2 regions of the Bilifractor sp. LCP19S3_H10 genome follow, and region 1 is predicted to be linked to the other one. Evidence: predicted binding sites of a transcription regulator. Region 1 holds the regulator's gene; the other holds the start of a gene.
The links. Region 1 encodes Rex, which represses fermentation and respiration genes when NADH is low (regulators of the CRP and FNR family bind a similar motif). Its sites were predicted from a motif close to ATTGTTAANTANTTAACAAT; they were not measured.
Positions count from the first base shown of each region.

Region 2: asrA (anaerobic sulfite reductase subunit AsrA) is a predicted target of Rex. The motif match lies at 5,733-5,752, and genes of this name have one in related genera.

Region 1 is NZ_JBQKFT010000002.1:32,143-47,731, reverse strand. Features, by position in the region: gene ACTQZS_RS02090 (DNA translocase FtsK 4TM domain-containing protein) at 1-1,644, opposite strand, end outside; gene ACTQZS_RS02085 (undecaprenyl-diphosphate phosphatase) at 1,671-2,540, opposite strand; gene ACTQZS_RS02080 (YebC/PmpR family DNA-binding transcriptional regulator) at 2,628-3,371, opposite strand; gene ACTQZS_RS02075 (NAD(P)H-hydrate dehydratase) at 3,693-5,213, opposite strand; gene ACTQZS_RS02070 (redox-sensing transcriptional repressor Rex) at 5,379-6,020, opposite strand; gene ACTQZS_RS02065 (ABC-F family ATP-binding cassette domain-containing protein) at 6,206-8,242, shown strand; gene ACTQZS_RS02060 (NADP-dependent isocitrate dehydrogenase) at 8,353-9,564, opposite strand; gene ACTQZS_RS02055 (LL-diaminopimelate aminotransferase) at 9,784-10,998, opposite strand; gene ACTQZS_RS02050 (CTP synthase) at 11,002-12,618, opposite strand; gene purF (amidophosphoribosyltransferase) at 12,761-14,194, opposite strand; gene ACTQZS_RS02040 (CinA family protein) at 14,397-15,056, opposite strand; gene pgsA (CDP-diacylglycerol--glycerol-3-phosphate 3-phosphatidyltransferase) at 15,177-15,589, opposite strand, start outside.
Region 2 is NZ_JBQKFT010000002.1:184,113-199,701, reverse strand. Features, by position in the region: gene ACTQZS_RS02640 (HD domain-containing protein) at 1-13, opposite strand, end outside; gene ACTQZS_RS02635 (L,D-transpeptidase family protein) at 195-1,781, opposite strand; gene ACTQZS_RS02630 (lysoplasmalogenase) at 2,154-2,798, opposite strand; gene ACTQZS_RS02625 (DUF6483 family protein) at 2,849-3,256, opposite strand; gene ACTQZS_RS02620 (homoserine dehydrogenase) at 3,354-4,664, opposite strand; gene ACTQZS_RS02615 (Crp/Fnr family transcriptional regulator) at 4,819-5,529, opposite strand; gene asrA (anaerobic sulfite reductase subunit AsrA) at 5,841-6,905, shown strand; gene asrB (anaerobic sulfite reductase subunit AsrB) at 6,892-7,692, shown strand; gene asrC (sulfite reductase subunit C) at 7,707-8,783, shown strand; gene ACTQZS_RS02595 (AAA family ATPase) at 9,056-9,703, opposite strand; gene ACTQZS_RS02590 (RluA family pseudouridine synthase) at 9,879-10,796, opposite strand; gene lspA (signal peptidase II) at 10,793-11,341, opposite strand; gene aroB (3-dehydroquinate synthase) at 11,461-12,558, opposite strand; gene ACTQZS_RS02575 (cell division protein SepF) at 12,911-13,507, opposite strand; gene ACTQZS_RS02570 (YggS family pyridoxal phosphate-dependent enzyme) at 13,683-14,390, opposite strand; gene ACTQZS_RS02565 (HlyD family efflux transporter periplasmic adaptor subunit) at 14,595-15,589, opposite strand, start outside.

The DNA of each region.
Region 1 (15,589 bases):
GGGGGGAAAAACATATTCCTCCGCGATTTCTTCCTCTTGTTCCGGGACCTGGATTTCTTCTGCGCCGCCTGCGGAGGTCCTTGCCTTACGGCCGCTCTTCTCTTGAGAGGTATTTATCGCCTCAGGTTCTGTGTGCTCTTCCGGATTTACGTGCTCCTTCAGAACTCCATTCTCTTTCGAATGGGTCTTCTGTTCTGTCTGTTCTCTTTCGTTCTCGGCAGAAGCGGTATCAACAGCCGTGCCGCGTGATGGACTGCCCGCGGCTTCATCGAAATGGTTTCCCTGACCGGCGGATGGCAGAAGAGACTCTCCTTCCGGTGCGGAGGAAGCTTCCATTCTGCCTGTTCCATTGCTGATGATGTCATCCGGAATTGCCTCAGGTGTAATCAGAAAATCATCTTCCAGGTTATCTTCGTCTTCAATAATCTCCCCGGTCTCAGGATCAAAGGAATGGTCCGGTTTATATCTGTCCTTGCTGCTGTTATTGCTGCTTTTATTGGTATTGTCATCTGTTTTACGGATGGCCTTGTTATTGGTTTTGCTGTCTCCACTGCCGGTAGTGCTGCTGTCCGGCGTCTGAGCGGTCTGCAGTTCCGAGATGATCGGCGCAAGAGATGCCGCGTCAATGGTTGTCTTTGATACGGGCGCAGATAGCTTCGCAGCGGAATCCGTATCTCTGTCAGGATGCGGAATCGTCTGAGGCTCGACACGGCGGGCCATACGGGTTGTCTCCTCGGCCGCAGCCTGTCGTTCTCTGGTCTTCATGCGAAGCGCCGCCTCCCGCTCCTTTTTCGCGATCGCCGCATCTCTTCTTTCCTGACGGATCAGCCGGCGCTCTTCTCTCTCCTGTTCACGAATGTCGCGGGTGTCATAGAGATAGTCGCTGCGGTCACGTATGAGCGAAAAAAGAGATTTCTGCGTAAGAAGAAGCGCAAAGATTATCAGCGCCAGGATCACAATGACATAGGCACCGATCATACCGAAGCCCTTTCCGAACAGCAGAACCAGTATTCCTCCGATGATTCCGCCTCCGGTGTGGTATCTGGAACACTCGCGGAAGATCTGCGCGGGTCCGGCACTCTTCTCATATCCGCTGAGGATCAGCTGCGCAAAAGCACAGATAAAGATATACAATCCTGACAGCGAGGTTACCCTTCGAGTGACATCCGGAGAAGCTGTGTTTGCCATCAGGAAAATCACCAGATAGAGAAGCAGAAAAGGAAAAATATATGCGGTGATTCCAAAAAGGCCGAATGCCAGCGATGCCAGAGCGGATCCGACCGGACCGGCGAGACCGATACAGGAAAGAAACAGAAGAATGCTGATGCCGAGAGTCAGGAGAATCCCGACGTCACGTCTGATTTCTGTTTCACGCTTTGCCTTGGCTTTCGTGGAATAACCGGATGTCCGGTATTGTGATGCGGACCCGCCGGATGTTCTTCCGGAGGAACGCCGTCTGGAGGAACCCGTTCCTGAAGTGCCCTTTCCAGAGGAACTTCTTCCGTACGCGCTCCCTCCGGAGGATCTGCCCGACGAAACGGAAGTTCTGGATGATTTCAGCTTCCCCGTCGCTGAAGTCTTCCGGACTCTGCTTTTTGCGGAAACGCCGGACGCGGTTTCCTGTCTCCCCTTACTACGTGCCAATGATTACACTCCTCTTATCATTTGTCTCAGTGCAGGTATGCAATGATGGATAATACACCTGCCGCCAGACAATAAACTGCAAAAAAACGATTTAAATTTCTGTTCAATAACCGGATTGTATAACGGAGTACCAGGTATCCGACTGCTGCAGCGACAAGTATCCCTGCGATACACGGTCCAATGCCGACGGTCTTCCCGACAGATACCGGCGACGGCCCCTCAAGAATCAGTCCGCCCAGAATCGACGGAATGCTGATCAGCATGGCATACCGGATCGTGTATTTTCTGGAAAAACCAGCGAGACTGCATCCTGCCATGATCATGCCGATTCTGGACACCCCGGGAACCGCTGATATTCCCTGGAATGCGCCGATGATTAAGGCGTCGGAATACTTCGTGCCTTTCGGTTTCTTCTTCCGGTCATCCGAGAACGAGGATACCATCAGCATCAGTGCGGTAACCATAAATCCCATGGCGGTGATCAGAAGATTCCGGGCGCCGATTTCGGCGAAACGACGAAGAATCAGGGCAATCAGAAATGTCGGAATCATGGAAACCGCCATATACACCACAAGTCTGCGGTAAGCGGATTTCAGCATCGGACGGTATTCTCCATCCTCCGGATGTCCAAAGTTTTGTACATAGGTGATCAGATTGAATATGCCGTCCCGGATGAGACCGGTGAGCGCGTTCCACAGACGGAAAAGATCATCCTTCAGAACGAGGCATACCGCTGCCAGAGTTCCGATATGCATCAGCGTCAGAAACTTCAGCGAAAGCCCGGTGCTGATTCCCATAAAACTGCCGGCCAGCACCAGATGTCCGGAGCTGCTGACAGGAAGAAAGGATGCAATACCCTGAATGCACCCCAGAATCATCGCCTGTAGAATAGACATCGTTTACTCCTTATTTGTTCAGAGTTATAAGAAACCGGTCCGAAAAAATCTGCAGGTCGGGACCGGTTTGTGATCATATCAGTTCAATTACTCCTCGTCGAGCTCTCCGTCGAGGTTAGTGTACACATTCTGAACGTCATCGCTTTCATCCAGAAGATCCAGAATCCTCTGAAGCATCTTGCGGTCATTCTCATCCGTCAGCGCGGTCTTTGTCTGCGGCAGCATGACGACATCCGCCTCAGACATGATAATGCCCTTCTTCTCAAGAGCTTCCCGAACCGCAGAGAAATCATTCGGAGCAGTCAGGATCTCATAGTAATCTTCCTCTTCATTGAAATCTTCCGCGCCGCAGTCAAGAGCGAGCATCATAAGATCATCTGCGGAACCATCATAATCCTCTTTGCTGACAATGATCTGTCCCTTCTCATCAAACATAAAGGAAACACATCCGGGTGTTCCGACATTTCCGTTTCCCTTTGAAAATGCGCTTCTGACATCTGCTGCCGTGCGGTTCTTATTGTCTGTAAGTGTCTGGACAATTACGGCAACTCCGCCGGGACCGTAGCCTTCATAGGTGATGTGCTCATAGTTGTCCGCGTTCGCGGCACCTGCAGCCTTTTCAATACCGCGCTTAATGGTATCGTTCGGCATGTTGTTGGCCTTGGCTTTTGCGATTACATCACGAAGCTTGCTGTTGTTGTCCGGATCCGGTCCGCCCTCTTTCACGGCAATCACGATTTCACGGCCGATGATGGTAAAAATCTTACCCTTAGCCGCGTCGTTCTTCTCCTTCTTGTGCTTGATGTTCGCAAACTTTGAATGTCCTGACATAAAATTTCACTCCTCATTAAATTGTAAATAGTATATGAATTCAGCGCCGGATACGGTAACCGGCCATACTGTATACAACACCACAAGCTGTATACAAAGTCCGGCGGTTTTCATAACTCGCGCTAATTTTAACATTACTTTAAAAATATATCACTGAATGGATGGATCGTCAACCGGCTGCAAAGAGAGTCAAGGCGGCTGCAAAGAGAGTCAAATCGGCTCAAAGCAGATACAAAGAGAGTCAAAGCAGCAAAGAAGCAGAAAATTTCAGAGCTCTGTCTCCCTTTGAGGTGACAGCGGAAAAGGCGCGGCGCCGGTTCATCAGAGAAATTCGTGGATGAATTCGAGAATGTTTCCGGCAGTCGCGGAGGCCTCTGAATATTTCTCGGATGCCCGCTCTCCGCATTTTCCGTGAATGTAGACTCCGAGTGCGGCAGCGACACCGGTATAATCTCCGTGCTGCGCGGTCAGACCGGCAATGATTCCGGTCAGGACATCTCCGCTCCCGGCTGTGGAAAGTGCGCTGTTGCCGGACCGGTTCAGGAAGCAGCTGCCATTCGGGAGCGCTGTGATGGTTGCGGCGTCCTTCAGAACCACCGTATTGCGGACCTCCTCGGCAGCATGCCTTGCGATGCTGACGGCAGATGACTTGATATCCGAAGGTGCGATGCCGGTCAGACGGCTCATTTCACCAACGTGTGGTGTGAAAACGGAGGGAAAGCGGATTTCCCGAAGGAGGTCGCTGTGCGCCGCGATGAGATTCAGCGCGTCAGCGTCAAAAACTGCAGGTATTTTTCTTTCCTGATTCAGACGAAGGAATTCCCGCATAAGAGAAAGCGCCGTATCGCCGGTTCCAAGTCCGGGACCGATCAGTACAGTATCCGCCCATTTCATATCCGCTGCAAGCTGTGGAAAGTCTTTTGCACCATCCCGGTATGTGGAAATGAGAGCTTCCGGGAACATTGCGCAGATCGGAGTGCGGTTATTTTCTTCTGTAAAGATTTTCACCATTCCGACACCGGTCAGAAGTGCGGCCTTTGCGGAAAGATATGCCGCCCCGCAGATATTCCGTGATCCGGCGATGACGAGGATCTTCCGGAAGGTTCCCTTGTTTCCGGATTCATCACGCTTCGGGAGATAATCAAGATCACTGTGTTCGATGGTATACAGCTGGCAGGCTTTTGTGATCTTTCTGGAAAGCGGAATGCCGATTTGCTTTACCTTGACCTTTCCGGCACAGGCTGCTCCGGGATAGATGTAGAGCCCGGCCTTTCCGGTTGTGAAGGTGACGGTGAGATCCGCCCGGACAGCCGTCCCCATGATCATGCCGGAGTCGGTGTTGACACCGGACGGCATATCGACAGCGGCGACAGGAAGCTCGGAATGATTGATCCGGTCAATGAGTTCGGCATAGATTCCGGTGATGTCACGCTTGAGTCCGATTCCAAAGAGAGCGTCTATGATAAGAGAATAATCCTCCGGATGGAAATCCGCCAGCTCCTCGCCAGGCGTCCTGCGTGCGCGGATGACCGGAATCGGAAAACCCTCGATGATGTGAAGCTGCTGTTTCAGCTGTTCGCTGAATTTTTCCTCCGGTCCGGCAAGAAAAACCGTGCAGCTGTATCCTTCCTCGCAGAGAATGCGGGCAACGGCGACTCCGTCTCCGCCGTTGTTTCCCGTTCCGCAGACGACGAGGACCCGATCCATATCATACTGCCGTTTTTCAATTTCTGATGCACAGGCAAGTGCCGCCCGCTCCATGAGGACCATGGAAGGCATCCCCGCCGCGACAGCGCTTCGGTCTGCGTCCTGATGCTGCCTTGCACTCAAGATCAGTTTCATTCTGTATCCTCCCTTTCTGCTGAAGGACAGCGCAATTCATGAGATCCAATAACCGTTCTCTTCTCTGCCCCAATTTATGTGATCCGATAATGTTTCTCTTTTCTGTTCCAAAAAGAGCCCCCATCTACGCGAGGGGCTCTTGTATCGTCTTGTATCGGCAGGTGTCTACTTCTCTTCGAGTGTCTTGAGGTTGTAGGACAGCCGCATCAGACTTTCGGACAGATGAACATTCTGAACAGCCACATTCTTCGGCACCACAAGGTTCAGATCGGTGTGCGCAAAATTCCAGATGGCGTGAATGCCGTTCTCGATCAACATCTTGCTCACCTCAATGGCATACTCCTTCGGAAGCGTCAGCGTCGCGATTTCGACATCATTCTCCCGGAGAAAGGCCGGAATCTCTTCCGTCATACGGATTGGAACACCGCGGATGACCTTGCCCTTCAATTCGGGATTATTGTCGAAGAGCCCGATGATACGGAAACTGTTCTTCTCAAAGTTCGTGTAATTCGCGAGAGCCTGTCCCAGATGCCCGACACCGATAATAATAATATTGTGTATGCGGTCCAGTCCGAGAATTTTGGCAATCTCCTCCCGAAGATACTGCACATTATAACCGTAGCCCTGCTGCCCGAAACCGCCGAAATTATTCAGATCCTGCCGGATCTGAGAGGCGGTCACCTTCATCTGCTGACTGAGTTCACCGGAAGAAATCCGCTCAACGCCGGCCTCCTGCAGTTCACCGAGATACCGGTAATAACGGGGCAGCCTCTTGATAACGGCTTTCGAAATCTCTTTCTGACTCATATAAGAAAACCTCCTTGAAGCTACTACCATTATATGTAATTGTCTAATTTTTGTCAAAGTATTTCTCTTTTTCCTGCCGCCCTTGCTTTGTCGGTTTTTTTCGGTATAATTGGAAGGTAAATGCTCCGCCAGAGAGGCGGCGGGGCGCAAACAGGAAAAGCTACGAATGTGTGAGGTGGACAGATATGATTCTCTCCTGTCAGAATATCAGCAAGACATTTGGATCAGAGGAAATCCTGAAGGATATTTCCTTTCATATTGAAGAAAGGGACAAGGCCGCTCTGATCGGTGTGAACGGAGCGGGCAAATCGACGCTGCTCCGGATCATTACCGGGGCTCTCAGCCCGGACACCGGAGAAGTCACCGTCACGCACGGCAAGACCATGGGATATCTGGCACAGTACCAGGACATGGAATCAGACGAGACGATCTACCAGGAGGTCCGGAAGGCAAAGCAGGACATCCTTGATATGGAGCAGCGCCTGCGGGAGATGGAGCGCCGGATGGACACGGTCACGGGCGAAGAGGCCGTTTCGCTGATGAATCGCTATACAGAGCTGATGCATGAGTTTGAGCTTCAGAACGGATATGCGGCGGAGAGCGAGATCACAGGCGTCCTGAAGGGACTCGGATTTGAGGAAAAAGATTTTGACCGCCGTCTGGGCTCCCTCTCCGGCGGTCAGAAGACACGGGTCGTTCTGGGAAAGCTCCTGCTGACAAAGCCGGATATCCTGCTTCTCGATGAGCCGACCAACCACCTGGATCTCTCCTCCATCGAGTGGCTGGAGAATTTTCTTATCAATTATCCGGGAACTGTGCTCATCGTCTCTCATGACCGGTATTTCCTGAACCGCATCGTCACGCGGGTTATCGAGATCGAAAACGGAAGATCCATGAGCTTCGAGGGAAACTACAACGAATACAGCCGGAAGAAATCGATCGTGCGCAAGGCACAGTACAACGCGTGGGCGAAGCAGCAGGCTGAAATCCGTCATCAGGAAGCGGTCATCACGAAGCTGAAACAGTTTAACCGGGAGAAGTCCATCAAGCGCGCGGAATCCAGAGAAAAAATGCTCGATAAAATGGAGGTACTGGAAAAACCGCAGGAAGTCAGCGCGGATATGCGCATTGAGCTGAAGCCGAGGACGGAAAGCGGCAAGGATGTGCTCACTGTGACCGGTCTGTCCAAGTCTTTTCCGGGGCTCCTTCTCTTCCGGAATCAGTCCTTTGAGATCAAGCGTGGAGAACGGGTCGCAATCATCGGTGACAACGGAACCGGAAAGTCCACGATTCTGAAGATGATCAACGGCCTTCTGACACCGGATGAGGGAAAAATCGCACTCGGTTCCAAGGTCCATATCGGGTATTACGATCAGGAGCAGCAGCTGCTTGACCCGGAGAAGACGATTTTTCAGCAGATCGCAGACGACTACCCCTCTCTGACCGAAACAGAGATCCGCAATGTCCTCGCTGCCTTCCTGTTTACCGGCGATGATGTGTACAAAAAGATCTCTTCGATCAGCGGCGGCGAGCGCGGGCGTGTATCCCTGGCAAGACTGATGCTCTCGGAGGCAAATTTTCTGATTCTGGACGAGCCGACGAACCACCTGGACATCATCTCCAAGGAGATACTGGAAGATGCCCTGAATGAGTATACCGGAACGGTGCTCTATGTGAGCCACGACCGTTATTTCATCAATCAGACGGCGACCCGCATTCTGGAGCTGACCAATCATACTCTGGTCAACTATATCGGCAACTACGATTATTACATGGAGAAAAAAGAAGAGCTGACGCGTGCCTATGCTTCCTCTCCCGCGTCTGACGGCGCGGGAGGAAAGAATTCCGGCGCGGCAGGGACAGCGTCTCTCTCCTCTTCCGGCTCCGAATCAGGAGTCTGCGGATCAGCGCCGGCCGGACAGACCGCCGCAGATGGAAATCCTGCGGCAGCCACGGATTCCTCCGGCTCCGGAAAACTGGACTGGAAAGCACAGAAGGAAGAACAGGCGAGACTTCGGAAAAAGGAAAACCGGATCCGTAAAATTGAAGAGGAAATCGAGAAACTGGAGGCGAGGAACAAGGAAATCGACGAAGAATTTCTGAAACCGGAGACCGGAACGGACCTGCAGAAATGCCAGGAGCTCGCGAAGGAACAGAACGCGAACAACGACAGGCTTCAGGAACTCTATGAAGACTGGGAGACAGCTTCCGACGAAGAATGACCGGAATGAATCCTATAATGGCCGGAATGAAAATATGATTGTAAAATACAGGAACAGCCGCTGTGCAGAGCTCTGCACAGCGGCTGTTCCTGTATTTTCCGTGTAAGTATTTACAGCATGGAGTCCAGTGTGTCGCGGATGGCGAGGATGAAATCCTCGGAATTCAGCGTCTTCACATTCGGAAGTGTTGTGATTCTCGCGAGATCTCCGGTCATTTTTCCGGACTCAATGGTGGTGATGGTGGCCTTCTCAAGCTTATCCGCAAAATCAACAAGCTCCGGGAGCTTGTCCAGCTCTCCCCGTTTGCGAAGAGCGCCGCTCCATGCGAAGATAGTGGCTACGGAGTTCGTCGAAGTCTCCTCGCCGCGCAGATGCTTGTAATAATGTCTCTGAACGGTTCCGTGAGCAGCCTCGTACTCAAAATATCCGTGCGGGGATACCAGAACAGAGGTCATCATCGCGAGGGAACCGAAGGCGGAGGACAGCATATCACTCATGACATCTCCGTCGTAGTTTTTGCAGGCCCAGATGAATCCGCCCTCCGATTTCATGATTCGGGCAACCGCGTCATCGATCAGTGTATAGAAGTAGGTGATGCCGCAGGCCTCAAATTTTTCCTTGTAGTCGTTGTCATAGATCTCCTGGAAGATATCCTTGAAGCGGTGATCATAGGTCTTGGAAATCGTGTCCTTTGTGGCAAACCAGAGATCTTCCTTTCTGGAGAGGGCAAAATCAAAGCAGCTTCTGGCAAAGCTGGTGATGGAATCATCCAGGTTATGTGTGCCCTGTACGACACCCGGTCCGTCAAACTTGTGAACCAGCTCTGTCTTCGTGATTTCACCGTCGTCGGAGGTATACACCAGTTCAACCTTACCTGCCTTCGGAACACGGATCTCTACGTTGCGGTAGACATCTCCGTAAGCGTGACGGGCGATGGTGATCGGCTTTTTCCAGCAGCGGACTACCGGTTCAATTCCCTTTACGATAATCGGTGTGCGGAACACGGTGCCGTCCAGCATGGCACGGATGGTTCCGTTCGGGCTCTTCCACATCTCCTTGAGATTGTATTCCTTCACGCGCGCGGCATTCGGCGTGATGGTCGCGCATTTTACGGCGACGCCGTATTTTTTTGTCGCCTCAGCGGAATCTCTGGTGACCTGGTCGTTCGTCTCATCGCGGTGCTTCAGCCCGAGGTCATAGTACTCGGTCTTGAGATCGATATACGGAGTGAGCAGATCATCTTTGATCATCTGCCACAGGATCCGGGTCATCTCATCTCCGTCCATTTCAACGAGAGGCGTCTTCATCTGAATTTTTCCCATTATTTTGTACCTGCCTTCTATTTCGGATTCTTTCGCGATATTCTGCGGGGTGCATCCTGCGCGTTCCGTTTACACGGCATGTCGCGGGATGCGTATTCTGTGCGTTCAGTTCATGCGGTATCCGGATAGATGCGTGCGCTGAATCCGGTTTCGCATCCCTCTTGCCTGTGTCTGTGCTGGAATCATCGTCCATGAAGATTCCTGACGGATCCTTCGTTATTACATGGACTTGATACGATCAATCGCCTCCACGGTCTTCTCATAGGTGCCGAATGCCGTCAGACGGAAGAAGTGTTCGCCGCTCGGACCGAATCCGGAACCTGGTGTTCCGACGACATGAACATCTTCGAGAAGATGATCGAAGAAATCCCAGGAGGTCATGTTGTCCGGGGTCTTGAGCCAGATGTACGGAGCGTTCACTCCGCCGTATACAGTGTATCCGGCATCCTTCAGTCCGTCATAGATGACACGGGCGTTTTTCTGATAATAGCTCACCTGTGCGCGGATTTCCTTCTGCCCTTCCGGTGTGAAGACGACTGCGCCGGCCTTCTGAATGATGTAGGGAGCGCCGTTGTACTTGGTGCCGTGGCGTCTTGCCCAGAGATCGTGGAGAGAAACGCCGTCCGCGTCACGGAGATCCTTCGGAACAACGGTGAAGCCGAGACGTACGCCGGTGAAACCGGCATTTTTGGAGAAACTGCGGATTTCGATGGCACAGGTCCTCGCTCCCTCACACTCATAGATCGAATGGGGAACATCCTTCTCTGTAATGTATGCCTCATAGGCGGCATCGTAGAGGATGACGGCTCCGATCCGGTTTGCGTAATCCACCCACTCCTGAAGCTGATCCTTGCTGATGGTCATTCCGGTCGGGTTGTTCGGATAGCAGAGGTAGATGATATCCGGATTTTCCTTCGGAAATTCCGGTGTGAAATTGTTGGCTTCGGTACAGGGCATATAGATGAAATTGGAGTATCTCTGCTCGGAAGGAATCCACTCGCCGGAGCGGCCTGCCATGACGTTGGAATCCACATATACCGGGTAAACCGGATCGCAGACGGCAACCTTCGCGTCCTCACTGAAAATCTCCTGAATGTTTCCGGAATCGCTCTTGGCTCCGTCCGACACAAAGATTTCATCCGCGCTGATCTCGCATCCTCTTCCCTTGTACTCATCAGCAATCGCGTCCCGGAGGAAAGCATATCCGAGATCCGGAGCGTAACCGTGGAAGGTCTCCTTTTTGCCCATTTCATCTACAGCCTTGTGAAGCTCGTCGATAATGACCGGAGCAAGAGGCTGTGTGACATCGCCGATCCCGAGACGGATGATATTCGCGTCCGGGTTGGCCTCGGTATAAGCCGCGACCTTCTTCGCGATGGTGGAAAAAAGATAGCTTCCCTGAAGTCGGAGGTAATTCTGATTTGCTTTAAACATCGGTTATTTCTCCTCTCTGTATTTTAATGCGGCGGCTACAAATCCGCGGAACAGCGGATGCGGGCGGTTCGGACGGCTCTTGAACTCAGGATGTGCCTGGGTTCCGATATAGAACGGATGATTCTCTTTCTTAAGCTCGATCATTTCCACAATGTGGCCGTCCGGTGAAATACCGGAGAGCACCATGCCGGCGTCCGTGAGCGGCTTGCGGTAGTCGTTATTGACCTCATATCTGTGTCTGTGACGCTCGTGAATCAGGCTGGATCCATACAGCTCTCTCGCAATGGTGCCTTCCTTCAGCTCACAGGGGTAGGAACCGAGTCTTAAGGTGCCGCCAAGATCCGTGACATCATTCTGATCGGGCATAAGGGCGATCACCGGATGCATGGTGTCAGGATCAAGCTCAATGCTGTGGGCGTCGTGATATCCGCACATATTCCTTGCGTATTCGATAATCGCAACCTGCATTCCGAGACAGAGACCGAGGTAGGGAATCTTGTGTGTCCGTGCATACTCTGCGGCAGCAATCATTCCGTCAACGCCTCTGCCGCCGAAACCGCCGGGAACAATGACGCCGTCTACATCACCAAGAACCTCAGCCACATTGTCCCGGTTCAGCTTCTCGGAGTCGACCCAGGTCAGATCTACCTCCGCGCTGTTCTTGATTCCGCCGTGCTTTAACGCCTCGACAACGCTCAGATAAGCGTCATGAAGGGCAATGTACTTCCCGACTAGGGCTATGGTGACGTGGTGCTTCAGATTCCGGAGGGACTCTACCATATCGGTCCAGTCGGAGAGATCCGGCTCCGGGTCTGAGAGATGCAGACATTCAAGCACAACGTCGGCCAGATTCTCCTTCTCCATGGCAAGCGGTGCCTCATAGAGATATTCCACGTCCAGATTCTGAAGAACATGGCTGCTCGGAACGTTACAGAACAGGGCAATCTTGTCCTTGAGACCCTGACTGAGCGGGTACTCGGAACGGCATACCAGAATATCCGGCATGATTCCAATGCTCTGCAGAGCCTTTACAGAAGTCTGCGTCGGCTTGGTCTTCAGCTCTCCGGAAGCCTTCAGATAAGGAATCAGGGTGACATGGATCATGATGGCGTTTTCATGGCCGATATCATGCTGGAACTGACGGATCGCCTCAAGGAACGGCTGGCTCTCGATATCGCCGACCGTGCCGCCGACCTCGATGATGGCGATCTTCTCTTCATCCTCTGTCTTCGCGCGGTAGAACCGGCTTTTGATCTCATTGGTGATATGGGGAATAACCTGAACCGTACCGCCGCCGTAATCGCCGTGGCGTTCCTTCTGCAGAACGGTGGAATATACCTTACCGGTGGTCACGTTGGAATTGTGATCAAGGTTCTCGTCGATAAAGCGCTCATAATGCCCCAGATCAAGATCGGTTTCTGTTCCGTCGTCGGTGACGAAAACCTCACCGTGCTGGATCGGGTTCATGGTTCCCGGATCCACATTGATGTAGGGATCAAACTTCTGCATGGTGACACTGTAGCCTCTGGCCTTCAGAAGCCTTCCCAGTGAAGCAGCCGTAATTCCCTTTCCAAGGCCGGATACAACGCCGCCGGTTACAAATACATATTTAACAGACATTCACTCCTCCTCCTGCCGGGCATGCGTGCCGCAGCGTGTATATGGTTGCGCCCTTTCCCGCGAAGCCAGTAATATTTATGGCGCCGCCTGCAGCAGGGCTGTTTATTGATCGATTGGACGGTATCAGACACCTCGCCTATGCTCAGCTGCCTTCAAAGGCATCGCGGATCTCATGGTCAGGAACCTCCATGGGATAGTTGCTGTCAAAACATGCCTTACAGATCGGAAGGTCGCCCACCATGTCCTGAAGCTCGCTGATCTGCATATATCCCAGCGAATCAGCTCCGATGCGCCGGCGGATTTCCTCTGTGGAATTCTGCGAAGCAATCAGCTGCTTGTTGGACGGCACGTCAACACCGAAATAGCAGGGATGAAGAAATGGCGGTGAACTGATCCGCACATGAACCTCCGTCGCTCCGCATTTCTTCATGGTGTGAATCAGATTGGTGATTGTGGTGCCGCGGACAATCGAGTCATCTACGAGCACGACTCTTTTCCCCTTGACAACGGACTTTATGACGCTCAGCTTGATCTTAACACTGGATTCACGCTCATCCTGACTGGGCTTTATAAACGTCCGGCCGACATAGCTGTTCTTGTGAAAAGCGATGCCGAATGGAATGCCGGATTCCATCGCGTAGCCCTGCGCGGCTGCAAGTCCGGAATCAGGTACGCCGACAACGATATCTGCCTCTACGGGGTAGGTCTTTGCGAGAGATGCGCCCCCGCGGATTCTCGCGTCATAGACGGCGATGCCGTCAATCTTTGAATCGAGACGGGCAAAATAGATATACTCGAAGATACAGCGCGCCTGCTTCTCTCTCGGAATGACACAATCCATGAACTCTGAATGAATCTCTCCGTTCTTATCGATGGTGACGATCTCGCCCGGCTTCACGTCGCGGATAAATTCCGCGTCAATGGAATGAAGAGCGCAGCTCTCGGAGGCAAGAATGTAAGCCCTGTCTCTCTTTCCGATACACAGCGGACGCAGTCCCCACGGATCCCGGACACCGATCAGCTTGCGCGGACTCATCATGACAAGCGCGTAAGCTCCTCTGAGCTGTGTCACCGCTTTTTTGACCGCGATTTCAATGCTCGGCGTTTTGACGCGTTCCCTGGCGATGCAGTAGGCAATGACCTCGGAATCAATGGTTGTGTGAAAAATCGCGCCGGTGTTCTCCATTTTTTCCCGAAGCTCATAGGCATTTACAAGGTTTCCGTTGTGTGCCAGAGCAAGAGAACCCTTGATGTAATTCAGGACAAGCGGCTGTGCGTTGTTCACGTTGAGCGCGCCGGAAGTGGAATAACGGACATGGCCGACACCGATGTTTCCCTTCAGATTCTGAAGCTCATCTCCCTTAAATACCTCGTTCAGAAGCCCCAGTCCGCGGTAGGAATTCACGCGTCCTTTCGGCCCGTTGGTATTGGACACCGCAATGCCGCAGGATTCCTGTCCGCGGTGCTGCAGAGCTTCCAGACCAAAATAGATGGTCCTGCTGACATCTCCGCCGTCCGGATCATAGATTCCGAACACACCGCACTCCTCTTTTAAGCCGGATTCATAATTTGTCATCAGCTTCCTCCAGTTTCTGCTGTGTGAAAAATGAATAGCAAAAATAAAACCACTCTATTATACTACATATTCTCTGCGGAGTAATCGCACAAGTTCGCTAAAATGCAAAAATGGATTAACCGAAAGAAAAGCATATTTTACAAACGAAAAACTCACCCTCCGCCGGGGAAGGAAAGATCCCCCACAGACAGTGAGTCAGAACTTATGGAGCGACTCCCAGACAGGAAAGCGCGAGATTCAGGGATTCTCTCACCGCCTGTCTGCGTACCTCGTTTCTGGATCCTGTGAAATTGTATTTTCTGACCTCGCATCTGCCGTCAAAACAGCAGCCGAGATAGACAAGACCTGCCGGAAATTCCTCTGTTCCGCCCGGACCGGCCACACCGGTAGCGGAAAGGCAGAGATCCGCTTTGGCCGTTCTGGCACCGCCCTTTGCCATCTGGCGGCACACCTGCGGGGAAACCGCCGTGTATTTGCGCAGGGTCTTCTTTTTCACTCCCACGAGCTTGTGCTTCGCCTCGTCGCAGTACGTGATAAAAGCCTCCTTCAGTACATCCGATGCGCCGGGCACATCGATGATTCCGGAAGCAATGCCTCCTCCGGTACAGGACTCCACCGTTGTGATCAGAAGCCTGCGCTCCCGGAGAACTGCCACCAGTCTCTCCGCAGCGGAAGAATATCCGGTATCCTCCATATTATCTGTGGAAATACTATCTGTATTATCCGTGAAAACAGTGTCTGTATTGTCCATGGAAAGATTATCCGTATTATCCGCGGAAATACTATCTGTATTATCCGTCGAAACATTATCCATACCCCTAGAGGATTTTTTTTTCGTAACAGCATCATCAAGATGATTCATACCGGGATTTCTCAGGCCTCCTCTACAGTCCGCTCTTCTTTCTAAGAGACAGAATAATCTCTCATAAACGACACAGAATGATCTCTTATTAATGACACAGCTCTTATTAATGACACAGAATTATTTCTGATTGCCGAGTACCGCCTTGTTCTTGATCAGATAATCCAGAAGCGAAATCACAGTGAGAACAGTCGCGATGACAATCAATACGATCTCAAACGGTCTCCAGGAAGGAACATTCAGCAGAAGCACGATAATCATAACCATCTGCGAGATTGTCTTCGCCTTGCCCCAGTAGCTGGCGGCTATGACAATGCCGTTGTCCGCGGCAATCAGACGGAAACCGCTGATGATAAACTCCCTTGCGATGATGATGACCACGACAAATGCAGGAATCTCACCGGATCCGGCAAACAGAATAAGAGCCGTGCAGACCAGAAGCTTGTCCGCCAGAGGATCCATGAACTTTCCAAAATCCGTGATCAGGTTATATTTTCTGGCAATGTAGCCGTCGGCAGTATCTGTCAGACTGG
Region 2 (15,589 bases), 150 kb from region 1:
TTTCTTCCTGCAAGATTATCCTTCCTCCGGATTCCGGTAAAATACTGATCCATTAACGATTTGTCTTTTCAATCCCTTATTATATATCTTTTTTGAATAATAAAAAATAAATTTTTAATAAAGCGCCGCTTACTCAGGATTTTACAGACCAGTACAGGAAGGTCACAATCTGCGCTCTCGTTCTTAAATTCATATCAGCCGGCTGCGGCTGCATTGTCCGCCATTGTCGTAGAGTCTGACGCATAGGTTGAATCTGCGGGTTCTGTGCCGGGTTCATAGTAGATCACGATCGGAACACCTGCGTCGATGTTTTCATAGATGGACTGTGCTACATTCGACGGAAGATTCAGACATCCGTTTGATCCGTTGGTTTTGTAGATTTCACCGCCGAATGCGGTGCGCCACCACGCATCGTGAAGACCTTCACCCTCATAGAACGGCATCCAGTACTGAACCTTTGTGGAGTAGTTTGCGCCCACCAGAGTGGAAGGACTTTCCTTGTATGCGACAGGGAAGATGCCGGTCATGGTGCCCTGATTTTTCGAAAGGTCACCGCTTACAAGATCACTCTCCAGAAGCAGGGAGCCATCCTTGTAATACCAGAGGTGCTGCTTCGTCAGGTCGACTTCCACATAGGTTCCGGCCAGATCATCCGTTCCGTTTCTCTTGTAGTAGTACGGGTTTCCATAGTCATTGGTCTGAACGTATATCGGCTCACGGCTGACGGACTGGCCTGCCTGAAGATCCTTGATGAGTTCCGCGGTTTCGGAATCCTCATCAACGGTGTACCCGTATTCCACCTTTCCGGCCGGGAAGTCAATGGTCAGACCGCCCGTGGTCTTGAAGGTTTTTTCAATATGACGGGTATTGTATTTATTCGCAAGATCACTCACCCATGCAGCGGCCTTGTCCTTGTCCACGGTGCAGCTTCCGTCGTCTGCAATGGTGAGCCAGTCCTTGAAGGTATCGTATGTAAGCGTCTCGCTCTGATCCCCGAACTGGTAGGTGATCACCATGTCCTTGTAAGCCTGAAGCTTCAGCTCCTTATTCTTGTCATCAGCTTCCTTCTGCAGATCTGTGGTATCCATATTCACTGTCTCTGAAGTGTAACAGTCTTCGGGAATTGCGATCTTCAGAGTGCCGGTGAGTGTACCGTTTTCGGATGCGCTTTCAATTGCGTCCCGGACTGCCTTCTGGAGTTTAGTGTCATCCACTTCATTTCCCTGCACCGGCTGTGTGACAACGTAGGTGTTGGTGGAAGAATCCAGATTAACCGCAGCCTCAACTGATTTTACGCGGGCGACACTGAACTTTGAGCTCTGTACAAAAGAGTCAAAAGTGGCCTCATCGAATGAATATACGTTGTCTGCGGAGATGTTATCTCCTCCGGCTGTGTTCTGCAGATATGCGCTGATGCTCTCTGTCTGTGCTTCTCTTGCCTTTTCAAGAGAGGCTGTCATTGAGTTTTTGTCCAGACTGTATCCGTAGTCGGAAAGATCTCCGGTCAGCACCGTCTGGTCGTTTTCGGTAATATCGATCGTCACCGGCTGACTGTTCTGAATGATCTGATCAGCAACCTGTGAGGGCGTCATACCGGAGATATCAGCACCGTTGAAGGTGGTGTTCTTCATGAAAGTGTCTGTATGCTTCGCGTGCTGATAAATCGCAAATACCGATATAATGCCGATGATGATAACCGCCAGCAACACGATCAGTATAATTGTGCTGACGGAAAGATTTCTTGTTTTCTGATTGTTTCTGTTACTTGAAGTTTTATTCAAAAATATCACACTCCTGTCAGCGGCACGTAAGCTGCAGAGCAGCTGTCGTGACGCGGATACTTATACATATTGTGGTGCCCCGCATGCGGGGGATTAGGATTTGTTGTAAACTGTTGGTTTCTCCGGACATGATAAAACTTAGCCGGATGGTATTTCTGATCTCAAAACAGGATTATACCCGTATATGGTAAAAAAAACATTACAAGAAAAGATAATTTTGTGTCAGATTTTGCACAATGTATTTTTCGACCAGTTTTTTCTGCTGCGGGTAAATGCCGTGACCGGAATCTGTGGCACATCCTGCATAAGAGCACCCGGTACGATGAGGAACTGCGCCTGCATAAGCGCACCCGGCGCGATGAGAAACTGCGCCTACATAAGTGCACCCAGTACGATGAGGAACTGTGCGGCAAGGTATGTCGGCATAACCCATGTGCCGCTCTTCTTATGAAATACCTGGAATGAAAGGATGGTGTCGGAAACGATAAAGAGCATGGTTCCTGCCCAGGTGATCATTCTTCCGGAGGTTTTCCCTGTCATATACATCAGGTAAGAACTGAAACTCATGGCCAGAATAACACCGATGTAGAGGCTAACCGGCGCCTTTGCCCTAGGGTCCATGCCGGGAAAAAGTTTCTGAACGACAAGGATCATATAGAGAAAATAGATCATGAAGATGACACTGACCGGGATGGGCCGCAGCCAGGATACCTTGATGTTTCTCCAGAAATCAATAATATAGAAGACATGGCCTGCCAGAAAGGACAGCAGACCCGGAATAAAGTACTCCTCCCGGAGAAGAAACGTATCTCCAAGAAATCCTCCGATCAGAGCCGGAATCAGAAGATACCGGATTTCCCTTCCCGACACGGAGACGGATGACAGATAAAATACAATCAGCACCGGCATCAGCAGCGGCTTGAAGAAATGCTCCTTATCCGTCTGGTGGAATCGAAGTTCCAGAACACTCAGTATACAAAAGCACACCAGTGAAAGGATCGATACACAGAGTGCCATTTCAAAGTCTCCTCCCCTAAATAATAAACCACCTTGTAACCGTCTTCGGGTCAGAATACCTGTACCAGGCTGCCGAGTCCGTAGGTTTCGCATACATTCCGGATGCCATCGGTGACTTCCTGACGGCTGTACTGGTGTCTTTCCAGAAAATCGTCGGATTTGTCATTCAGGTACGCGTAGAAATAGAGCGCCGTGCGCATATTCCCCCGGTCGCCGGTTTCGATCAGATCATAGACCTTGTTTTCAGCGTCATTGATGTCTCCGTCATCTACCATGGACTGTAGTTCGAAGAGAGCTTCGGAGGTGTCGTCCATCTGTTCGTTGACATTCTGCACCTCTCTTCCGCTCTCCCGGGCTGCAGTGTTATACGGAGTCCGGTCGGCCTCGCCAAACACAATTTTTCGCAGCGTATTCAGGATCTCCCGGTTCTGCCGGGTTACATAATCATCTTCAAACATAGTGGATATCCTTTTTGCAATTTGCTTTTCTGATACAAATAATCGTAAAAAATCCGTAGGACTTACTCTTCTGCGTACAAAAAAACAATCCGGAGGACTATTCTTCTACGCGCATCACGGTTTCGACGGATTTCACGCAGTGATTTTCCAGAAGATCATCGAGCGCGTCGCTGACGATTGTCTTCTCTACATTGGCAAAGATAAAAATCAGCGGGACGATGGGAGCCGACGAGGTTCGCGTGTCGCCGTTATTTCTGCCCGGCCGCTGCAGGGCTGTCTCGATGCTGATTCCGTGCGCTCCGAGGATTGTAGTGATTCTGCCCATGACGCCGGGGATATCCTCAGCCATCATCCGCACATAGTATTTGTTGCTGCCCTCACCGATGAATTTCAGGTCGGCGTCGTAGCGCAGCTGCGGAACGATATCGTAGGCGGAATCCTTCTCCCACTTGCGGGCCACGCCGATCACATCTCCCATGACAGCGCTTCCGGTCGGAAGCGGACCGGCCCCTCTGCCATAGAACATCAGATTGTCAACCGCGTTGCCGGTGATAAACACGGCATTGAATTCATTGCGGACATTCGCCAGAGGATGGCTGACCGGAACGAGCGACGGCTCCACGCTGGCGGAAACCTCTCCGTTCTCCTCACGGGCACTCGCAAGCAGCTTGATCTTATATCCGGATTCCTTTGCAAAGGCGATGTCATCCGATCCAACGTGGGTGATGCCCTGTGTAGGAATCTGATCCGGTCCTACACCCAGACCGAATACCAGAGATATCAGAATCGAGAGCTTATTCGCCGCATCGATTCCCTCCACATCAGCGGTCGGGTCTGCCTCCGCGAAGCCCTTCGCCTGTGCGTCCCGAAGAATATCGGCGTAATCCTTGCCATTTTCTTCCATCTGCGTCAGGATATAGTTTGTCGTTCCATTCAGGATGCCGTGAACGGAGCTGAATTCGTTGGACAGAAGGGCAGTCGTCAGGGAGGTCAGGATCGGAATTCCGCCTGCCACAGCCGCTTCGAAACGGAGCAGAACATGGTGTTCCTGTGCGAGCTGCGCAAGCATGCGGCCATTTGCGGCAATTGCCGCCTTGTTTGCGGTGACAACGCTCTTGCCGTTCTCGAGTGCCCGTGCCATAAACGTGGTGGCTGGCTCAATACCTCCGATCAGTTCCACGACGATGCTGATCTCCGGATCGTTCAGGATGTCATCTACATTCGTTGTATATTTCTCGCGGGGGATGTCGATTCCGCGGTCCTTTTCAGGGTGACGGTTCAGAATCTTCACGATTTCAATATCCAGTCCGGTTGTATCCGCGATCTTCTTCTGATTCATGGCAAGTGCCTTGTAGGTTCCCTTGCCGATGTTGCCGATTCCAAGCATGCCGACTTTTATTTTTTCCATGATTGTTTTCCACTCCCGGTGTATATTTGAATGATGGTGTATATAATATAGAATAAATATGGTTATTCTGTGAATTCATCGGATCAGAAATCCGATTGAATTAATATTATAACAGAATGTCTGCAGCTGCGCACAATTTTCTTATGAAAGGCTTTCATTGATATTGTGCGGGAAATGCGTGAAGCGGATTGCGGAGCAGAATAAAGGTATTCTTGTGAAAATCGAGAATGCCATCCTGCTTCAGCAAAGCAAGCTCACGGCTGAGTGAGCTTCGGTTCGCACACAGATACTCCGCCATTTCCTCGCGGTTCAGCGGGATTTCGATGTAGCGGGTGTTCTGCTTCTCTGCCTGCAGCGACAGATAGCTTAGAATCTTGCTCCTCAGGTCCGGTTTGGATACGATCTCTATTTTTTCTATCAGCTGCATATTTTTATGCCCGAGAAGATCATACAGATTATCCGCAAGATTCACATGAAAGACGCACTGATTGCTGCAGGGATGAAGGATCCGGTTCAGGGACAGGAAAACCACACGGGTATCTTCCGCCGCACAGAAAGTGACCCTCGAGGCAGTCTGCTTCATGATGTTGAAGGTCTCTCCGAAAAGTTCACCTTTTCTCATATAGATGATGAAAATTTTATTGCCCAGGACATCCTCCCGGATCATATCCACTCTTCCGGACAAAACAATACCGATAAACTTTACATTTTCCTCTTCCATAATTATATGCGATCCCTTTTTAAAGCCGGAAATATGACTGTCCAGATGATCGGCCAGCGCTCCGATCTTTCCGGAATCGAGTCCCGCGAAAAGAGGTATCTCTGCCTCGCATATCTCTGCGATTTCTTCTTCTTTTAACCGCATGCTGTTCCTCCGTATCCATTGACTGTCCGGCAGATCAGGCCAGACGTAACTTTAAGCAAAATTATAGGACGCAGTCTCTCTTTTCGCAACCGGTCTGTCGGAGTCATCCGGTCTGCGTTTACAAAGAATTGATCATTAACGTTGCGTGTGCAACCAGATGAATCTGCGGGAGTGATATAATTGAAATGATGAGTCAGATACGCATTGTTAAATTTTTAACTATAATGAAATCGGTATTCTTTTTTCATAGTATTTGTTATATTTAACAGTGTGGAAGTAGATGTCCTGTATATATACGAGGAGGTATTTACATGGGATACACGCTAGATGAAGCCGGATTCTCTCGGGTGGTGAAGAATCTCGGCAAAAATTATCGAATCTTTGCGCCTGTCCGTAAGGTCGGGGAGGGAAGATTCACGGACACGGATGTCATCCGCTATGAATTCATTACGGATGCGTCGGAAATCGAGCTTCAGAAGAAGTCGGACTACTCTTTCAAGGAGATCCTGACGCCGCTGTCTGAGACGCTCTTCTTCTTTACGGAGAATGTTGTGAAGGAAGCGGACCGGGATACCCGGGATGTGATTGTTTTTCTTCGAAGCTACGATATTCACGCGGTAAAACGGCTGGATCAGATCTATCTTGGCAATGGACCGAAGGATTATTTCTATGAGAACATTCGTGATCATGTAAAGTTTGCGCTGATCGCCGGTGATGAGGCGGATGATCCGGACGGCTTTTCGGCCAGCATGGGTACCAACCGGGCAACAGAGGGATATCTGTTTTCTGTAGAGCAGACGTCGGATGGATTTCTCTGTGATGTGCCGGACACTTCCCTGGAGTCTGTTTTTGAAGAGGCCGGCGGTGTGAAGGCAGAGGTCACGCCTTCCTATCCCGTCGAGAACCGGACCAGGGTGGAAATTCCCGATGAAATCCCGAACAGTATCTACAAGGATCCGATCTGGGATGAATACACGGCGAGATGTATCGGCTGCGGCCGGTGTACCCTTGTATGTCCTACATGCACCTGCTTCACCATGCAGGACATCTACTACACCGACAACGGGAAGGTCGGCGAGAGACGCCGTGTAAATGCGTCCTGCATGATTGACGGTTATACGAACGTAGCCGGCGGCGGTCAGTACAGACGAACGCAGGGAGAACGGATGCGGTTTAAGGTGCTTCACAAAATCTATGACTTCCGGAAACGCTTCGGCTATGATATGTGCGTCGGCTGCGGCCGCTGTGATGCTGTCTGTCCGGAGTACATCTCCTTCTCCAAAATCATCAATAAGGTGAATCAGAGAGTGAATGAACTTGCTGCGGAATCTGCGGATGCAGCGGGAAAGGAGGCAGGTGCAAATGGCAGCAAATGAAAAAAATCCATACATTCCCTTCACGTCTGAGATTCTGGATGTAATCCGGCACACAAAGAAGGAATATACCTTCCGTCTCAGCTATTCGGGAGAGGTAAAGCCCGGTCAGTTTTTTGAGGTATCTGTTCCGAAGTTCGGAGAGGCACCGATTTCTGTCAGCGGCATCGGTAAGGATTATATCGATCTGACGCTCCGCAAGGTCGGCAGAGTTACAGATGAAGTCTTTGAGAAATATAAAGGACAGACTCTCCTGCTTCGCGGTCCGTATGGAAACGGTTTTGATATGGACCTTTACCGGAATAAGGAAGTTCTGGTAATTGCCGGAGGGACCGGCGTATCACCGGTTCGCGGTGTTGTGAGCGCATTCGCGGACGAACCGGATGCTGCGGACAAGCACGTCATCGTTGGATTCAAGAGCCCGGACGACATGCTGTTCCGGGATGACCTGAAGATATGGGATGAGCGCCTGGATCTCTGGCTCACCGTTGACGGCGCACCGGAGGGATACGACGGAAAGATTGGTCTTGTGACCAAATACATCCCGGATGTGAAAATCCGCGATGTGGAGAAGGCCGCGGCGATCGTGGTCGGTCCGCCGCCGATGATGCGTTTCTCCGTCATGGGGCTTCTCGAGAAGGGGTTCCGTGAGGAGAACATCTGGGTGTCTCAGGAAAGAAAGATGTGCTGCGGCCTCGGAAAGTGCGGCCACTGCAGAATCGGCGAGAAGTACGTCTGCCTGGACGGTCCGGTTTTCAACTATACCGAGAGCAAGAATATGCTTGACTGAGAAGGGAGATATCTATGGGTTACGATTGTAATGTAAAGAAATTAAAAAAGAACAACTTCCGTCAGTCGAAGGTCAGAGGAGAAGTCGCCTCCCGTGTGCGTGTGCCGGGAGGAAGAATCGATGCGGCCTCTCTCGCGAAGGTTGTTGAGATCGCGGTTAAGTACGGCACCGGAGAAGTAAATCTGACAAACCGTCAGGGCTTTGAGATTCCGGGAATTCCGATTGAAGATGTCGAAGAGGTGAATAAGGCGCTGCAGTCTATCATCGACGCGAGCGGAGTGACACAGGCACCGAACAAGCCGGGCGAGGGCTACCCCTCCTCCGGAACCAGAAATGTCGTCGCGTGCCCGGGCAAATCTCTGTGTCCCTTCGGATGCTACGACACCAAGGAACTTGCAGCGAAAATCGACAAGCTGATCTATCCGAACGATCATCACGTGAAGATTGCCTGCACCGGCTGCTCCAACGACTGTGCTCATGTCAGACTGAATGATTTTGGTATTATCGGACAGACAGAGCCTCAGTACAACCCTGACCGCTGTATCGGCTGTGAACAGTGTGTGAAGTACTGCAGCAGACGAAGCGTAGGAGCACTCTCTGTCGTAAACGGCAAAATTGTCCGCGATACAGACAAATGTATCGGATGCGGTGTCTGTGTCATCTACTGCCCTACCCGTGCATGGACGCGAAGCAAAGAACATTATTTCCGCGTATCGCTTCTCGGACGTACCGGAAAGAAGAACCCGCGGCTGGGTGTCGATTTTCTGAAATGGGCGGATGAGGAAAGCATTCTCAAGATTATCAAGAACACCTATGATTATCTGGATGCCTATCAGGACAGAGGCGCGGTTGAGAATAAGGAGCATATCGGCTACATTGTTGACCGCACCGGCTTTGAAGAGTTCCTGAAGTATATCATGAGGGATGTTCATTTCGGACCGAAGACCGAGATGAACGGAAGACCTTACTGGGGCGGCAAGCGCTACGATCAGACCAATGAGCTCCGCTCCTCCATGTACCGTTTCTCCGACCGTCCGTACGACGGATACTCCGGTATCCCGAGAGAGGACCAGCCGCAGAAAAAGAGATAACCGAAAAAAGAAACAGGAACGAAAAAACGTAACAGAAAAAGCAATTGAGAAACACAACAAACGAGATAAAACACGCTGCGCGAGTTTTATCTCGCTATTGCGACGCTCGCCGCACACGAATACTTCGCATTCGGCTGCGGCTCACTGTTCGCGTAAATAAACCGGACGGGGCTGCCGCACATTTTCGCGCGGCAGCCCCGTCCTTTCTCTCAGCCTTCACCTTCCAGAACCGGCTGCAATCACAGTGTTCAGTCCCCCCGTATTTGCCGAAATCAGTTCTTATCGGTAATGCCGTGGTGATATCCGCTCTCCTTGTGAGCAATCGCGTTCTTGATAATCTCCACGCAGCCGTCGATTCCGAACTTCGAACTGTCCAGACAGAGATGGTAGCTGTCTACAGATCCCCATTCCTTGCTGGTATAGTAGTTGTAGTAGCTGGAACGGCTCTTGTCGTTCTTCCGGATCCGGTCTCTGGCCTTATTGTCCGTCAGATCATACAGATTGGAAATCCTTCTCACCCGGACATCGAGATCCGCGTGAATGAATACGCTCAGAAGATTCGGGTTATCCTCGAGCGCGTAATCCGCGCATCTTCCGATGATAACACATGGTCCCTCCTGCGCAAGCTTCTTCACGGTGTCAAACTGTGCCAGGAATACCTTCTGATTCAATGGCATATCGTTCATGACATTCGATGTGTAACCGAAGGAATAGGTATCCATTACCAGAGAATACAGAAAACTGCTGGTCGGTTTCTCATCCTGATTTTCAAAAATTTCCTTGGCGAGTCCGCTGTGCTTGGCGGCCTGGTCGAGAAGCTCCTTGTCGTAAAACGGGATCTTCAGATCTTCTGCAAGCAATTTGCCGATCAGATGTCCGCCGCTTCCAAATTCACGTCCGATTGTAATGATGGTCTTCATAACAAGTCCTCCTTCCTGCATCGTGCTGTAGCAAGAAATTTTCTAAGCTCATTATAACATGAACCCTCAAAAAATCACACACAAATTTATGCGAAAAGGATATGTTTTTGTATACTTTCACAAAATAACTGTCAGTTTGCACAAATATAATCAGAATAAAAGCGGAGGACAAAATTCAGGCCAGTTTTATCAGGAGCTTATTGAAATAATCCGGCAGCGGCGCGGTGAATTCCATATATTCGCCGGTGACCGGATGCTGAAAACCGAGAATCATGGCATGAAGCGTCTGGCCCTGCAGTCCCTTCACGGGGCATCTCTTTGGCCCGTAGAGTTCATCGCCCAGGAGCGGGTGACCGATATGTGCCATATGTACGCGGATCTGATGGGTTCTCCCGGTTTCCAGGCGGCATTCAATGTAAGTGTAGCCGTTCAGCCGCTGAAGCACGCGGACATGGGTAACGGCAGGCTTTCCCCTGCCGTCCGGGACTACGCACATCTTCTTGCGGTCAACCGGATGGCGTCCGATATTGCCCTCGATTGTAATTTCGTCTTCCGTCAGGTTTCCGTGAACAATCGCGCGGTATCTGCGGGTGATGCTGTGAACGGCAAGCTGAGCGGCAAGGCTTTGATGAGCAATATCATTTTTGCAGACGACAAGCGCTCCGGTCGTATCCTTGTCGATCCGGTGAACGATGCCCGGCCGGAGGACACCGTTGATCCCGGACAGACTGTCTCCGCAGTGATACAGCAGAGCATTTACCAGAGTGTGCTCATAATGCCCCGCGGCGGGATGAACGACCATATTCTTCGGCTTATTGACGACGAGGAGACAATCATCTTCATAGAGAATGTCGAGAGGGATATTCTCGGGCAGGACAGACGGCTCCTGATTGTCGGGAATTGTCAGGTGAATCCGGTCTCCAGCCTGGATTTTGTAATTGGCTCTGACCGTCCGGGCTGCGACAAAAACGCTCTCATTCTTCAGAAGCTTCTGAATATGGGAGCGTGACATGGTTTCAAGCTGTTCGGTCAGATAGATATCAATTCTTTTATCCTGGTCTTCCGGCTCGACGGCAAACGAGATTTCTTTCATTGTGCGTCCTCTTTTTGATTCGCGTTGTTCTTTCGCCCGAAGATCTTCTGCAGATCCGTGTCCTTATAGTGAAACAGAACCAGAATAATCAACAGAATCACAGATACGGTGACGTAGATATCCGCAACATTAAAGATGGGAAAATTAATGACGGAGAAATAAATAAAGTCGACCACATATCGGTGCATGATCCGGTCGATCAGATTGCCGACCGCCCCTGCGCAGAGAATGGCAAGGCTCCACAGAAGAGGATTGAATGCAGATGTATTCTGTGGGATCCTCCTCATCAGCCAGATGGCGAAAATCAGAAAGACTGCGGTCAGAATATAAAAGAACCACTGCTGATTCTGAAGCATGCTGAATGCTGCTCCGTTATTCTCAAGGTAGCGGAGTTCAAGAATACCGGGAATCAGAACACGTGCCTCTCTTCCGGCGAGATGGCTGACGGCGAGGTACTTAGTAAACTGATCGAAAATCACAAGGATTGCGCCCGCAATCAGCAGGAGAAGCGGACTGGTTCGTTTTTTTTCAGCAGTATTGCTCATGGGTAAACTACAGTTCCTTTCATAATACAGCATGTGGTGCCTCGCTTGCGGGAGTGCGCAGCACGGAGCAATCCGAAGCATATACAGTATGTGGTGCCCTGCTTGTGGAACAGGGACGTTTATTTAATAAGTACAGATGCTGCTTCGCGCAGCTCCTCGTCCGTGACGCTGCTGTCAATTACCGCGTTGCCGATACCGTCAAGAAGAATAAAGCGGATATGCCCCTCTTCCATTTTCTTGTCGGATCGGGTAGTCCGGACGATTTCATCAACGGTCAGGCCGCTGACAGAGGTGGGAATCCCGAAATCCCGGTGAAGCTTCTGCAGCCACCGGTAATCTTCCTCTGAGATCATGCCACGCTTCATAGACAGCCACGATGCTCCGATGGAGCCAATCCCGACACACTGACCGTGAAGAAGTTCGAAGTTCTTGCATTTCTCAATGGCATGGCCGAGCGTATGGCCGAAGTTGAGGATGGCACGGAGTCCCTTATCCTTTGGATCATCTTCGACAATGGACGCCTTTACCCTGCAGCAGGCGCGGATCACAGTCGCCAGAGCATCCGGATCTCTCCGGAGGATCTCTGCCTCGTGGGAATCGATCCAGGTGAGCAGATTTCTGTCGCGGATCGCACCGGTCTTCAGAACCTCACCCATGCCGGATGCAAACTGATCCTGCGGAAGTGTCTTCAGTGTCTTCATATTCATGTAGACAAGGCGCGGCTGAAGAAATGCGCCTACCATATTTTTATACTGTTCAAAATCGACACCTGTTTTTCCTCCGACACTGCTGTCCACCTGCGCGAGCAGGGTGGTCGGAATCTGGATGAAGTCGATGCCGCGCAGATAGGTGGCTGCCGCAAAACCGGTCAGATCACCGGCGACGCCGCCGCCAAGCGCGGCGAGGATGTCGTTTCGCTGAAACTTGTGCCCGATCAGAAAACGATAGAGGCCGTTTACCGTATCCAGACACTTGTGCTCCTCCCCGGCCGGAAAAACGTAGGTTTCAACCGTAAGGCCAAGCGGAGCAAGTGCCTTCTCAACCTCCCCGGCATACAGAGGCGCCACATTGCTGTCGGATACCACACAGATTTTTTTTGCCCGGAAACCGCTGATCCGGCGGATTTCATCTGCAAGGGTCTGAAAGCTGCTCTCCCACACAATCCGATAGGAAAACTCCATGCCTGAGCTTTTTCTCTCTACAATTAATGATTCCATAATAATCTCCTTCTCAACCCTTTGTCGCCTGTATCCCACTGCTGAAGCAAGAGGGACTTTACGGTATTTTCTGATAAGAGAAAAGCATCAGTAAGAATCGCTTCTAACTGATGCCTGCAAGGTCATTCATACCTGTAGGATTGCGGGAGTGCGAAGCACGGAGCAATCCGCAGCTAATACAGTGTGTGGCACGATGTATCGTATGGCCGTTACTGTAATCATTTGAACAGATACGGAATCCCGGTAAACTGACCGGTAATCGCCCGATCAAAACCGGATTACCCGGAATGCTGCTCCGTCATCATTCGATCAGAACCGGATGTCCGGAAAGCCATCGCGATGAAAAGCTCTGTCAGAACGCAGTGCGCATCGTCGGCATCGCGCCGTTCAGAAGGTCCTGAATGTCTCCGGAAATCTCGACGGTAGAAGGAGTCAGAATGAAGATGTAACTGGAAACCTTCTGCAGTCCTCCGCCGATTGCATAACAGGAACCGGAGGAAAAATCAATAATTCTCTGCGCGAGCTCGACATCAAGTCCCTCCAGATTCAGTACAACGGTACAGCCGGAAAGCAAGGTGTCTGCAATCTCCCTGTAGTCCTCGACCTTTGCCGGTTTGATCACACAGACTTCCATGCCGCCGCGGGCGGACGATGCGGCACGGTGCATCGGCGTTACTTTCTGTGACGACTGTGCTGCAGGTCTCGTCTGCATGCGGGCTGCCGTGGTATATCTTCCTGAGGTCTCCGGCTGTGCCTTGCGAACCGGCTCCTCCTCTGCCTCGCGTGCTGCATTTACGCTCTTGCGGCTTCCAAAATGCTTTTTCTTCGGCGCCGGTTCTTCTTCCGGCTCATCATCATAATCTTCATCGTCGTCATCGAAGAATTCATCGTCATCATCATAATCGTCATTCAGACGTACCGCATCAAGGAACTTATCAAAAAATCCCATCTTATCATTCTCTCCTAACAATTTCTTACAGACTCAGGGGCGGCGCGGAAGCTGCGGAGCAGCTAACGTAACGCGGAGACTTATACCTATTGTGGCACCCCGCCTGCGGGGCATGGCTGTTTATTTCACAATGATGAAATCTGTCGCAGTGCAATGCGGAAATGGAAAATGCACCTCACTGTTTGTGCGTATAATCGCGTGCGCCGAAAATGGCGGTACCTACACGGACAAGTGTGGCACCCTCTTCGACAGCGACAATATAATCATTGGTCATCCCCATACTCAGAGTCTTCATTTCAACATTCTCATTATCAGTGTTTTCATTGTTGATGTCAACACTTAATTGTCTCAATTTGCGGAAGACCGGACGGTTGTCCTCCGGGTTCTGCACAAAGGGAGCGCTGGTCATAAGACCGCTTACAATGATATGTGGAAGCGTTTCTGCAATTTTTTTCACAAGCTCCGGGGCTTCCTCGCAGGAAACGCCGAATTTTGTGTCTTCCTCCGCAACATTGACCTCGATCAGGATCGGAATCCGGCGGCTGTGCTTAACTGCTTCCTTCTCGATAGTCTGAGCAAGCTCATAGGTATCGACGGCATGTATCATCGTGACGTATTCCGCGATGTACTTGACCTTGTTTCTCTGCAGATGACCGATCATATGCCAGTGAATATCCTTTGGAAGGTCATCATGCTTTTGGCGGAGTTCCTGAATATAATTCTCACCGAAGTCACGTACCCCGGCGCGGTAAAGCTCCTCGATGTTCTCCTCCGGCTTTGTCTTGCTGACTGCGATCAGCGTGACATCCTCCGGATTCCTGCCCGCGCGGGCGCAGGCCTCATCGATGTTCCTGCGAACAGCTTTATAATTTTCCAAAAGCATCTTCAACACCTCACATTTCTGTATATATATGACACCCCGCTTGAAAGGCAAGGGCGTTTCCTGTAAAGCATCATATGATATCACAAACGGTAAGTAAAAGCTAAGGATTGCGCCGTGCTTTGCACTCTCGCAATCCCTATACTTATATGGACTTGTATGACGCAATGCCTTTACGAGAATATGGATCTGTATGACGCATTGCCCTTATCGGAGAATCTCCGCCTCGTTCACGGTACTTCCGTCTCTGACAATATAATCATACTGGGAGATTCCGTAGTTTGTGCCCTCCTCTACCAGACAGTATTCATCATTCTGATCGATAATGTCGATCTTGCGGAACTGTGCGTAACCGCGGTTGATACAGTAAACCCCCTCCAGGGACGCAGTGGCCCCGATGGTATAGGTGTCGCTGGAATCGGGCTTGAGGATGAGATCTCCAGGCTGGAAATCCGCTTCATCCACATAATAAACCTTCTGCCCGGAATCATCCGTGGTGCTCTCATACAGATCGGCTTCCACAAATTCTGTGGAGGAACTGTCTCCGCTGCCCTTTGTCTGTTTCATGAAACCGTCGGAATCGTCATCGCCTCCTGTCGTCAAATAATCTACCGGAATCGTGTAAAATTCCTTAGTGACGATGGAAGAAAGGGGAATTTTCAGTCCGGTGTCCGTATTTGTCACAAGTTCAATATTCAGGAACCGGTCATCTGCGTACCGTACCATACCACTGTACAGAGTGATTTTTGCAAAATGCGTGCCGTCCTTGTCAAACAGAGTGAGATCTCCGTTCTCGGAATTCCCGTCTTTGCTGAACTTCACCCGGACTGTTGACTTTGTGGAAAGGGCGGCATATTGCCTGTCAGTTAAAGGAAAGACAAGATACCAGGTGTCATCGGTCGCAATGCGAAAGATCGGATCTCCCTTCGAAACCTTGTCGCTGGTCCGGAGCTGTGTGCTCTCATAGGATTTGATATTAAAATCATCCAGGGTGACGTCCTGCGGTGTCAGCGTCTCATATCCGTCTGTCGTATAGGTAATGACACCGTCGTTATCTGCCTGACAGGCAGTTCCGTTGACAGAGGATGGATCACTGTCGTTGATGACGGTAGAGTTCAGGGAATACTGAAAGTCATAGACGGTTCCGAAATTGTCCTCATTATATGCCCCCGTAAACTCCGAGGCAAGCTGCCGGATTTTGC